2 linked regions of the Cryptosporangium aurantiacum genome follow. The protein of the gene in region 1 interacts with the protein of each later gene in a pairwise test. Links are inferred from orthologs where the notes say so. Each region holds a gene or a part of one and is shown on either strand. Other genes may lie near its edges.

Region 1 (5,536 bases):
CGCCGGTGGGTGGGGTGATCGCCTGGTCGGTGCCCGCGTCGGTGACCAGGTGTAGATCGAACCCGGCGCGCAGCAGGTGGCAGGTGACGCTCGCGGCCGTGCTCACCGCCCACTCCAGGCTTGACGCCGGACCGGTGCCCCGGTGGGAGCTGAATCGGGTGTCGAGCAGGACGGTGCCGGTGGACTCCCGTGGCTGCTCCTCACGCCGCACCATCAGCTCGCCGGTGCGGGCGGTGGATCGCCAGTGCACGCGGCGGTAGTCGTCGCCGTGGCGGTACTCGCGGGTGCTGGCAGCGTCCTCCCCGCGCGCCACCGTCGACCGCGGCTGGCTCCGGGTATTGCCGGACCGGTCACCCTCCAGCGTGATCGGCGCCAGCGGCGCGACCTGCGGCGTGACGACGATCCGCTCGGTGCGGGTGAACGACCGGGTGAGCTCGCAGAGGCCGAACGGATCGGACAGGCGGACGGTCAGCGGGCCGATCTCGTAGCGGCCCCGGACGTCCACCCGGATGGGGTACTCGACGCTGCCGGACTGCCGGCTGGACAGCCGGTCGAGGACGAACCGCGGCGATTCGCCGAGCGCGGCGGGCAACTGCTCCTCGAGTAGCAGGACGCCGGTCGGGACGCGGGACAGGTTCTCCAGCCGCAGCGTCACGGCAGCGGGGGAGCCGGCCTGGATGCGGCCCGGACGAACCGAGCGCGTGCACGACAGCCGGTAGCGGGTCCGGGCCACCGCGATGACGGCCAGCACCGGGAGCGCGGCGAGAAGACCGGAGACCTGGAGCAGTTCACGTTCGCCGAGTACGAAGGCGGAGACCGCTGCTGCCACCGCGGCCGCGAGGAAGCTGCGGCCGCGGGTCGTCAACCCTCGTAGGGCGGCCCGGATCACCGGGGACGACGCCCGCCCCTGGCGTCCGGCACCGGGACCCGGGCGACGAGGTCAGCCAGGATGACGTCGGCGGTCCGCCGGTTGAAGACGGCCTCTTCGGTCGGGATCAGCCGGTGGGTCAGGACCGGAGCCGCGAGCCGCTGGATGTCGTCGGGGAGGACGTAGTCGCGGCCCTCGATCGCCGCGAAGGCGCGCGCGGTGCGCAGCAGCTGCAGGCTGGCTCGCGGGCTGGCGCCCAGCCGCAGGTCCGGGTTGGTCCGGGTGGCGCTGACCAGGTCGATGACGTACCACTTGACCGGCTCGGCCACGTGGACCCGGCGGACCGTGTCGATCAGCATCCGGATCTCGTTGCCGTCGCACACCGCCCGCAGCGCGTTGAGCGGGTCCTCCTCGCCGTGGCCGTCGAGCATCGCCAGCTCGGACCGGCGGTCGGGGTAACCCATCGCCAGCCGGGCGGTGAACCGGTCGCGCTGCGCCTCGGGCAGCGGGTAGGTGCCCGCCATCTGCGTCGGGTTCTGGGTCGCCACGACCATGAACGGGTTCTGCAGCGGGTAGGTGATGCCGTCGACCGTGACCTGACGCTCCTCCATACACTCCAGCAGCGCCGACTGCGCGTGCGGCGAGGCACGGTTGATCTCGTCGCCGACGACCAGGTTCGCGAACACCGGGCCCGGCTTGAACTCGAACGAGCGGTTCTCCGGGTTGTAGATGCTCACCCCGGTGACGTCGGAGGGCAGCAGGTCCGGGGTGAACTGGATCCGGCGGACCGTGCCGTCGATCGACCGCGCGAGTGCTTTCGCCAGCTTCGTCTTACCGACCCCGGGCACGTCCTCGATGAGGAGGTGACCCTCGGCAAGGAGAACGGCGACCGCGAGCGTGATCGTCGCGGTCTTTCCCTCGATCACCCGCTCGACGTTGGCCACGATCCGGTCGGTGACGAGCCGGACGCCGCCGAGATCGGCCGGCGGGCCGTAGTTCTCCAGAGTGCCGTGCGTCGTCACCGACTGCCCTCTTCCTCGGGCCGCTGCGCCGAGCGGCTCGGACGGTACTGCGCGCGCGGATCCGCGGTGCGGCGCAGGATCTGCCTGGGGATGACCAGGGCCGTGACGCTTCCTGGTTTCGGTGCGTTCCCGGGGGAGCGCAGCGGCCAGTAATCGTCCGGACCCGACGCCATTCTTCCAGGATCCAGCCCGACCGCCAGGCGATCCGCACTCCCCAGCACTTCCGTACCCTTGTGCACTGTTTTGTCGCTGCGTTTATTGTCGCCGGCGCGCGCAATGGCGGAGCGCTATGATGCCTTCATGGTGAGCGCCGAGGTTCGCATCCCCGTGGCAGACACCTCAGTCGACGGGCTGCTCCTTATCGTGCCGTGCTGACGCGCGGCGCCCCGTCAAATACTGACGGTGGAGCCCCGAACGCGTTCGGTCAGCACGGCTACCCCTCCTCCGTGAGGGGTTTTTTCGTGTCTCGAGCCCTCCCTTATCCAGTCTTTTCAGTCCAAGGAACCCCACGATGAGCGAGCAGAACACCGGCTCCGGTGCCCCGAGCGCCGACGCGCCGGCCCACCGCTACACGGCAACGCTGGCCGCAGCGATCGAGAAGCGCTGGCAGGATCGCTGGGAGGCCGAAGGCACGTTCCACTCGCCGAATCCCTCCGGCCCGCTGGCCGCCCCGACGCCCGGCTGGCACAACGACGGCGGCCGGCCGATGTTCGTGATGGACATGTTCCCGTACCCGTCCGGCGCCGGGCTGCACGTCGGGCACCCGCTGGGATACATCGGCACCGACGTCTACGCCCGGTTCCACCGGATGCTGGGGTTCAACGTCCTGCACCCGATGGGCTTCGACGCGTTCGGCCTGCCCGCGGAGCAGTACGCGGTGCAGACCGGGACGCATCCGCGCAAGACCACCGAGGAGAACATCCAGCGGTATCGGGCGCAGCTGCGTCGGCTGGGCTTCGGCCACGACAGCCGCAGGCAGCTGGCCACGACCGACGTCACCTACTACCGGTGGACGCAGTGGATCTTCCTGCAGATCTACAACTCCTGGTACGACGTCGAGGCCGGCAAGGCCCGTCCGATCGAGGAGCTGGAGGCCGAGTTCGAGGCCGGAACGCGACCGGCTCCGACGCCGTGGGCGGAAATGTCCCGGATCGAGCAGCGCAAGCTGATCGACAGCCACCGGCTGGCCTACCTGTCCGAGGCACCGGTGAACTGGTGCCCCGGCCTGGGCACGGTGCTGGCCAACGAGGAGGTCACCGCCGACGGCCGCTCGGAGCGCGGGAACTTCCCGGTCTTCAAGCGGCGGCTGCGTCAGTGGATGATGCGCATCACCGCGTACGCCGACCGCCTGACCGACGACCTGGACCAGATCGACTGGCCGGAGTCGATCAAGGCCATGCAGCGCAACTGGATCGGACGCTCGACCGGCGCCTACATCGACTTCCGAGTCGAGAACACCGCTCCGCACAACGGTCGGCACTCCGCCCCGGCCGCGCCGATCCGGGTGTTCACGACCCGTCCCGACACCGTCTTCGGCGCGACCTACCTGGTGCTGGCTCCGGAGCACCCGCTGCTGGACGCGATCGTTCCCGACGAGTGGCCGGCCGAGATCCCGTCGTCGTGGACCGGCGGTGCCGCCGATCCGTCCACCGCGATCGCGGCGTACCAGGCCGCGGCGGCCCAGAAGTCCGATATCGAGCGGTCCGCGGACGCGCGGAAGAAGACCGGCGTGTTCACCGGCGCCTACGCGATCAACCCGGTCAACGGCGAGCGCGTCCCGGTGTTCGTCGCCGACTACGTGCTGACCGGGTACGGCACCGGCGCGATCATGGCGGTGCCCGGCCAGGACGAGCGCGACTGGGAGTTCGCCGAGGTCTTCGAGCTGCCGATCATCCGTACCGTGCAGCCGACCGAGGGCTTCGAGGGCAAGGCGTTCACCGGCGAGGGGCCGGCGATCAACTCCGGGTTCCTGGACGGGCTGGGCGTCGCCGACGCCAAGAAGCGGATCATCGACTGGCTGGTCGACAACGGGCACGGCGAGGCCACCACCACGTACAAGCTGCGTGACTGGCTGTTCAGCAGGCAGCGGTACTGGGGCGAGCCGTTCCCGGTCCTGTACGACGAGGACGGTCTGCCGGTCGCGCTGCCGGAGTCGATGCTGCCGGTGGAACTGCCGGAGATCGACGACTACTCGCCGCGGACGTTCGACCCGGACGACGCGGACACCGACCCGGAGCCGCCGCTGGCCCGCGCCGACGAGTGGGTGGCGGTCACGCTGGACCTGGGCGACGGTCCGAAGCAGTACCGGCGGGAGACCAACACGATGCCGCAGTGGGCCGGCTCGTGCTGGTACGAGCTGCGCTACCTGGACCCGACCGACGAGCAGGCGTTCGTCGACCCGGCGAACGAGCAGTACTGGATGGGCCCGAACGAGACGAAGCCGGCGGGCGGCGTCGACTTGTACATCGGCGGCGTCGAGCACGCCGTCCTGCACCTGCTGTACGCGCGGTTCTGGCACAAGGTGCTGTTCGACCGCGGGTACCTGCGCTCGTCCGAGCCGTTCGGCCGGCTGTACAACCAGGGCTACATCCAGGCCTACGCCTACACCGACGCCCGCGGCGCCTACGTCCAGGCCGACGAGGTGGTGGAGGAGGACGGCGCCTACACCTGGCACGGCCAGCCGGTGAACCGCGAGTACGGCAAGATGGGCAAGTCGCTGAAGAACGTCGTCACCCCGGACGATATGTGCGCTGAGTACGGTGCCGACACGTTCCGGGTGTACGAGATGTCGATGGGCCCGCTGGATGTCTCACGTCCGTGGGAGACCCGGGCGGTCGTCGGCTCGATGCGGTTCCTGCAGCGGCTGTGGCGGACCGCGGTCGACGAGGAGTCCGGCGCGCTGCGGGTCACCGACGAGCCGGCCGACGACAAGACCCGGCGGCTGCTGCACCAGACGATCGAGGGTGTCCGGGGCGACCTGGCCGCACTGCGTACGAACACCGCGGTGTCGAAGCTGATCGAGCTGACCAACCACGTCACCGCGGCGTACGGCAGCGCGGCCGGGACGCCCCGCGAGGTCGTGGAGCCGATGACGCTGATGGTCGCGCCGTTCGCTCCGCACCTGGCCGAGGAGCTGTGGGAGAAGCTGGGTCACTCCGAATCGCTGACCTACCACCCGTTCCCGGTCGCCGACCCGGCGCTGCTGAGCGCGGCCGAGGTCGAGTACCCGGTTCAGGTCAACGGCAAGGTGCGGGCCCGGATCACGGTCCCGGCCGACTTCGACCAGGCCGCGGTCGGCGCCGCGGCGCTGGCCGAGCCGAAGGTCGCCGCGATGCTGGGCGGCGCCGAGCCGCGCAAGCTGATCGTGGTGCCGGGCCGGATCGTGACGATCGTGGTCTGACGCGCACCACCCGCTTCGGCGGGTGACGTACTTCACCGGGCCGGTGGCCCCCGAATGGTCGGGGCTGCCGGCCCGGTCTGTGTCCTCCGCACCCACCGTTGCGCACGGTGCTGGAGTGCACCCCGGGTGTGCCAACCTGCTCCACCTTCGCTCCACCGCGCTGACCTGCAAAGACATCAGCCCGATACCTGAGCGCTACGGGTTTGAGTCGTTGACGGTGGGGGGAAGTGGAGTACAGTGGGGCGT
Region 2 (5,317 bases), 190 kb from region 1 along the record:
GGAACTCGGGCGAGCGACGCTGTTCGGCGAGATCACTCGAGGTGGTGCGCATCCGGTCGACCGGGTCCAGGTCCACCCGCATCTGCGGGTGACGGTCCCGAGCGCGCGTTCGGTGAGCCCGCGCTCCGGCGGGAACTGGGAGGGCACCGGAGTGCGACCGGACGTGGAGGTGCCCGCCGCCGACGCCCTCGCCCGCGCGGTGGAGCACCTGCTGGGTGCCCGAGAGAGTTGACCCGCTAGGCGCGAGAGGTCGCTGACGGGACAACTTTCTCCGGGCCGGCGGCAGCGGGCGGCTACCCCGGCTGGCCGTAAGGTTCTCGGCGTGGAAGCGACATACCCCTGGCCCGCCGGAGCGGCGACCGGTGTGGGCTCACTGCCCGGCACCGACGTCGTCGAGGCAGTGCGGACCGTGCTCGGCGAGTTGCCCGACCTGCCGCACCTGCCCGAGCTGCCCGCCCGCGGCCCCGGCTCCGACCTGATCGGCCGCGGCGCGTCGTTCCTCGTCGAGTTGCCGGTGGATCTGCAGCCGTCCGGGTGGCGGCTGGTCGACCGGCCGGGACGCGACCTGCGCCGAGCGCTCGACCTATTGGAGCGCGATCTGGACGCGCTCACCGAGCAGGCCGAGGGCTACACCGGCCCGCTCAAGGTGCAGGTCGCCGGGGTCTGGACGCTCGCCGCGTCGATCGAACTCCACAACGGCGCCAAGGCGCTCTCCGACCCGGGCGCGGTCCGTGACCTGGCCGCGTCGCTGCTCGACGGGCTGGTCGCCCACCTCGCCGACGTGCGGCGCCGGGTGCCGGGCGCGTCGCTCCTGATGCAACTCGACGAGCCGTCGCTGCCCGCCGTGCTGGCCGGGCGGATCAAGACGCCCAGCGGCTACGGCACGGTGCGCCGCCCGGAGGAGAGCGTGGTCGAGCAGGTGCTCGCGACGCTGGTCGAGAAGGTCGGCGCGCCGGTCGTCTTCCACTGCTGCGCGTCCGACGTGCCGTGGGCGCTGTTCCGCCGCACCGGCGCGGCGGCGGTGTCGGCCGACCTGACGCTGCTGGGCCCGCCGGACCGCTGGAGCACCCGGGCCATCGACACGATCGGCGAGGAGCTGGACGCCGGGCTCGGGCTGTTCGCGGGTGTGGTCCCGGCGGTGCCGCCGGCCGCCGCTCCGAACACGGCCGATGCGCGTGCTGCCCGTCGCGCGCAGGCCCAGGAAATGTCGGACCCGGCCGCTAGCGTGACTCCCGTGCGGACGCTTTGGCAGCGGCTGGGTTTCGACCCGGCCGGCCTGGCGAGCCAGGTGGTGACGACGCCTACGTGTGGGCTGGCCGGCGCCACCGGCGACCGCGCGCGGGCAGTGCTGGCGCAGGTCCGGGCAGCCGGGCGCAGCCTCGTCAAGGATCCGGAGGCCTGAGGCGTGGACGAGACAGACGTTCCCAACCCGACGTCGGAGGACGTGACGGTCGACCCGGCGCCGCCGGAGGTACGGAAGCAGCACGACGTGCTGGCCGAGGAGATCCTCGGCCACCAGTTCGCGTACTACGTCTCCGACGCACCGACGGTGTCCGACGCCGACTACGACCGAATGATGCGCGAGCTGGAGGCGATCGAGGACGCGCACCCCGACCTGCGCACGCCCGAGTCGCCGACGCAGCGGGTGGGCGGCACGTTCTCCACCGACTTCACCGCGGTCGACCACCTCGAGCGGATGCTCAGCCTCGACAACGCGTTCAGCGACGAGGAGTTCACCGAGTGGGCCGAGCGGGTGCACCGCGAGGTCGGCACCGAGATCCACTACCTCTGCGAGCTGAAGATCGACGGGCTCGCGATCAACCTGCTCTACGAGAACGGCCGCCTGACCAGGGCGCTGACCCGCGGCAACGGTGTCACCGGCGAGGACGTCACGCTCAACGTCCGCACGATCGCCGACGTGCCGACCGTGCTGTCCGACGACGGTGGGCACGACGTACCCGCGCTGGTCGAGGTTCGCGGCGAGGTGTTCTTCCCGGTCGAGGCATTCGGCGATCTGAACGCGAGCCTGGTCGAGGCGGGCAAGGCGCCGTTCGCCAACCCACGCAACGCGGCGGCGGGCTCGCTGCGGCAGAAGGACCCGCGAGTCACCGCGTCCCGGCCGCTGCGGATGCTGGTGCACGGCATCGGCGCCCGCGAGGGCTTCGCCCTCACCCGCCAGTCCGAGGCGTACGACCGGTTGAAGGCTTGGGGTCTGCCGGTCTCCTCCCACTACAAAGTGCTCACCACGTTGGACGAGGTGCGCGCGTACATCGCGAACTTCGGTGAGCACCGGCACTCGGTCGAGCACGAGATCGACGGCGTCGTCGTGAAGATTGACGAGGTCGGGGCGCAGCGGCGGCTCGGCTCGACGTCCCGGGCGCCGCGATGGGCGATCGCGTTCAAGTACCCGCCGGAGGAGGTCAACACCAAGCTCCTCGACATCCGGGTCAACGTGGGGCGCACCGGCCGGGTCACCCCGTACGGCGTGATGGAGCCGGTGTTGGTGTCCGGCTCCACCGTGGAGATGGCGACGCTGCACAACGCCAACGAGGTGCGCCGGAAGGGCGTGCTGATCGGCGACACGGTCGTGCTGCGCAAGGCGGGCGACGTGATTCCGGAGATCGTCGGGCCGGTCGTCGACCTGCGCGACGGCACCGAGCGCGAGTTCGTGATGCCGACCCACTGCCCGGAGTGCGGCACCGAGCTGCGCCCGGCCAAGGAGGGCGACGTCGACATCCGGTGCCCGAACGCGCGTACCTGTCCGGCGCAGCTGCGGGAACGGATCTTCTTCCTGGCCAGCCGTTCGGCGCTCGACGTCGAGGCGCTCGGGTACGAGGCGGCGATCGCGCTCACCCGGCCCGACGCGCCGGAGAAGGCTCCGCTCACCGACGAGGGCGAGCTGTTCGCGCTCACCCCGGCCGACCTCGCCGACGTGGCGATCAAGCGGGTCAACAAGAAGACCGGCGACGAGGAGCTCGTCCCGTTCTTCTACACGAAGGGCACCGCCAAGCAGCCCTCGGTGCCGACGAAGAACACCGAGCGGCTCTTCGCCGAGCTGGCTGCGGCCAAGGAGCGGCCGCTCTGGCGGGTGCTGGTGGCGCTGTCGATCCGGCACGTGGGGCCGACCGCCGCCCAGGCGCTGGCCCGGTCGTTCCGCTCGATCGACCGCATCGCGGAGGCGAGCGCGGAGGAACTGGTCACCGCCGAAGGCGTCGGGCCGACGATCGCGGCCGCGGTGCGCGAGTGGTTCGAGGTCGACTGGCACCGGGCGATCGTGGAGAACTGGCGGGCCGCCGGGGTCCGGCTGGAGGAAGAGGCGGTCGACGAGGGGCCGCGGCCGCTGGAGGGCATCACGGTCGTGGTGACCGGGTCGCTGGAGGAGTTCAGCCGCGACTCGGCGAAGGAGGAGATCCAGCGGCGCGGTGGCAAGGTGTCGGGCTCGGTCTCGAAGAAGACCGGCTTCGTCGTCGTGGGGGAGTCGCCCGGTTCGAAGCACGACAAGGCTGTGCAGCTCAAGGTGCCGGTGCTGGACGAGGCCGGCTTCAAGGTGCTGCTCGCCGACGGACCGGACGCGGCGCGTGCGGTGGCCACGATCGGCGACCCGAACGCCGACCCAGCCGCCGCCGACGCGGACTCGGCCGGCGACGCGCCCGCCGATTCGGCCGGCGACGCTGACACGGGCTCGACCGCCGCCGCGCCCGCCGATTCGGCCGCTGACGCCGACGCGGACTCGGCCGGCACCGCCGAGCCGGCCGCCGCGGAGGGGTAGAGCTAGCTCCACCCCGGATTCGGCGTAGGGCTCCACTGTGCTCGAGTGGCGAGCCCGGCATCGTCAAGGCATGACACGGGGCGAGGTGCAGAGGGAGCGATCCGCGGTGACCCCGGGGCGACCGCTGGTAGCCGCGTGCGCGGCGGCGGCGATCGTGCTGGGGTCGGCGCTGGCCGTGTTCGCGGCGGCCGGGCACGGTGTCGGCGGCGGCTCCGCCGGAGCCGACCGTCCGATCGAGTGGGTGCTGCTCAGCTGCCTGCTCGCGGCGGCGATCGAGGGTGCCGTACTCCGTCCACCCCGCCGCCGCCTCGGCGCGCCGCCGCCCGACCCAGGGCCGGCAGGCGCCCGGCCGGCGGGCGTCGTGTCGGCAGCCGTCGCGGTCGTGGTGCTCGTTGGTGGTGCGGTCGTGTGGCCGTTCGGAGCGGGCCTACTGGCGGCGGCGCTCGCGCTGGCGTTCGTGCCGGATGCGATCGGAAGCGCGCTCGCCCTGTCGGCGCGCGACCTGGTGCTCCCTACCGCGGTGTTCTGCGTAACCGGCGCGGCCGGGTTCGTCGCGCTGCTGCCCGCAACCGGCAGTGCCGCCGTGGCGCTGTGGGTGATCGCCGGTGCGGCGGCGGCAACGGCGCTCACCGTCCGCCTCCTCGGGAGGCCCGCGGTTCCTGACATCGGCGAGGGTTTCCGCTCCCTCAGCGCGAACGGCGCCCGCCCCACCACGCCGTTCGCCGAGTAAGCAGCGCGGCCCGGCGCCACGCGCTCAACCCCGTAGCTACCCTGGACGGCCCGAGCTTCCGTCCTTTCTGGATCAGCGGCACTGCGCTGTCGTCCCAGCGACAGCAGAACCACGCTGTACCAATGTGGACAGCGGGCGTACCAGCACTTCCGCCGGCAACGGTGCCTGCCATCCGTGTCCTCGGCGGCGCCGAGCACCGGCTGCCGCCCGGGCAGATTGCATTTAGAAGACCTGGGACCCTTCCAAATGCAATCTGCTTAGTGGCGCGCGCGGGAAGCGGCGGCCCGCGGCGCAACGGCCGCCCGCGCCGAACCGGCGGCGCCGGGCCGAACTGGCGACGCCGCGCTGCCGCGCCGCGCTGCCGCTACCACGCCGCGCCGCGCTGCCGCGCGAACTACGTCCGACCCGCCGCGGCTGGGACCGCCCAGCGGTGCAGCAGCGAGCGGTAGTGCCCGTTGTCGGCGCGGTGCAACTCAGCGGGCGTCCCCTGCTCCACCACCCGCCCATCAGCCAGCACGACGACGTAGTCGGCCTCGGTGGCCAGCCGCAGGTCGTGTGTGATCAGCACCGTCGTCCGCCCGGCCATCAACCGTCGCAGCGGACCGAGCAGCCGCCGCACCGCGTCGGTGTCGAGCCCGGTCGTCGGCTCGTCGAGCACCAGCACCGGCGCGTTCCGGACGAGCGCTCGCGCGATCGCGATCCGCTGCCGCTGACCACCGGAGAGGAACCGCCCACGGTCGCCGAGCACGGTGTCGTACCCGTCTGGCAGCGCCCGGATGAACACGTCGGCGTCCGCCGCGGTGGCCGCGGCAACGATC

Evidence for each region.
Region 2: the proteins of leuS (region 1) and ligA interact in binary tests that used the Escherichia coli proteins (3 or more experiments, as listed by UniProt). The link is inferred for Cryptosporangium aurantiacum from one-to-one orthologs.

Annotation. Positions count from the first base shown.
Region 1 is NZ_FRCS01000001.1:431,868-437,403, forward strand. What follows is about bases 2,086-5,490. They hold leuS (leucine--tRNA ligase), read left to right. Parts: upstream 2,086-2,401; coding sequence 2,402-5,290; downstream 5,291-5,490. Also shown: BUB75_RS01855 (DUF58 domain-containing protein), read right to left, coding at 1-865; BUB75_RS01860 (AAA family ATPase), read right to left, coding at 886-1,872.
Region 2 is NZ_FRCS01000001.1:242,994-248,310, forward strand. What follows is about bases 1,080-4,087. They hold ligA (NAD-dependent DNA ligase LigA), read left to right. Parts: upstream 1,080-1,405; coding sequence 1,406-3,769; downstream 3,770-4,087. Other genes in these bases: BUB75_RS00990 (methionine synthase), read left to right, coding at 1,080-1,402; BUB75_RS01000 (hypothetical protein), read left to right, coding at 3,840-4,087. Outside these bases: BUB75_RS00985 (S41 family peptidase), read left to right, coding at 1-232; more of BUB75_RS00990, read left to right, coding at 323-1,079; more of BUB75_RS01000, read left to right, coding at 4,088-4,499; BUB75_RS01005 (ABC transporter ATP-binding protein), read right to left, coding at 4,894-5,317. UniProt on the Escherichia coli protein: DNA ligase that catalyzes the formation of phosphodiester linkages between 5'-phosphoryl and 3'-hydroxyl groups in double-stranded DNA using NAD as a coenzyme and as the energy source for the reaction.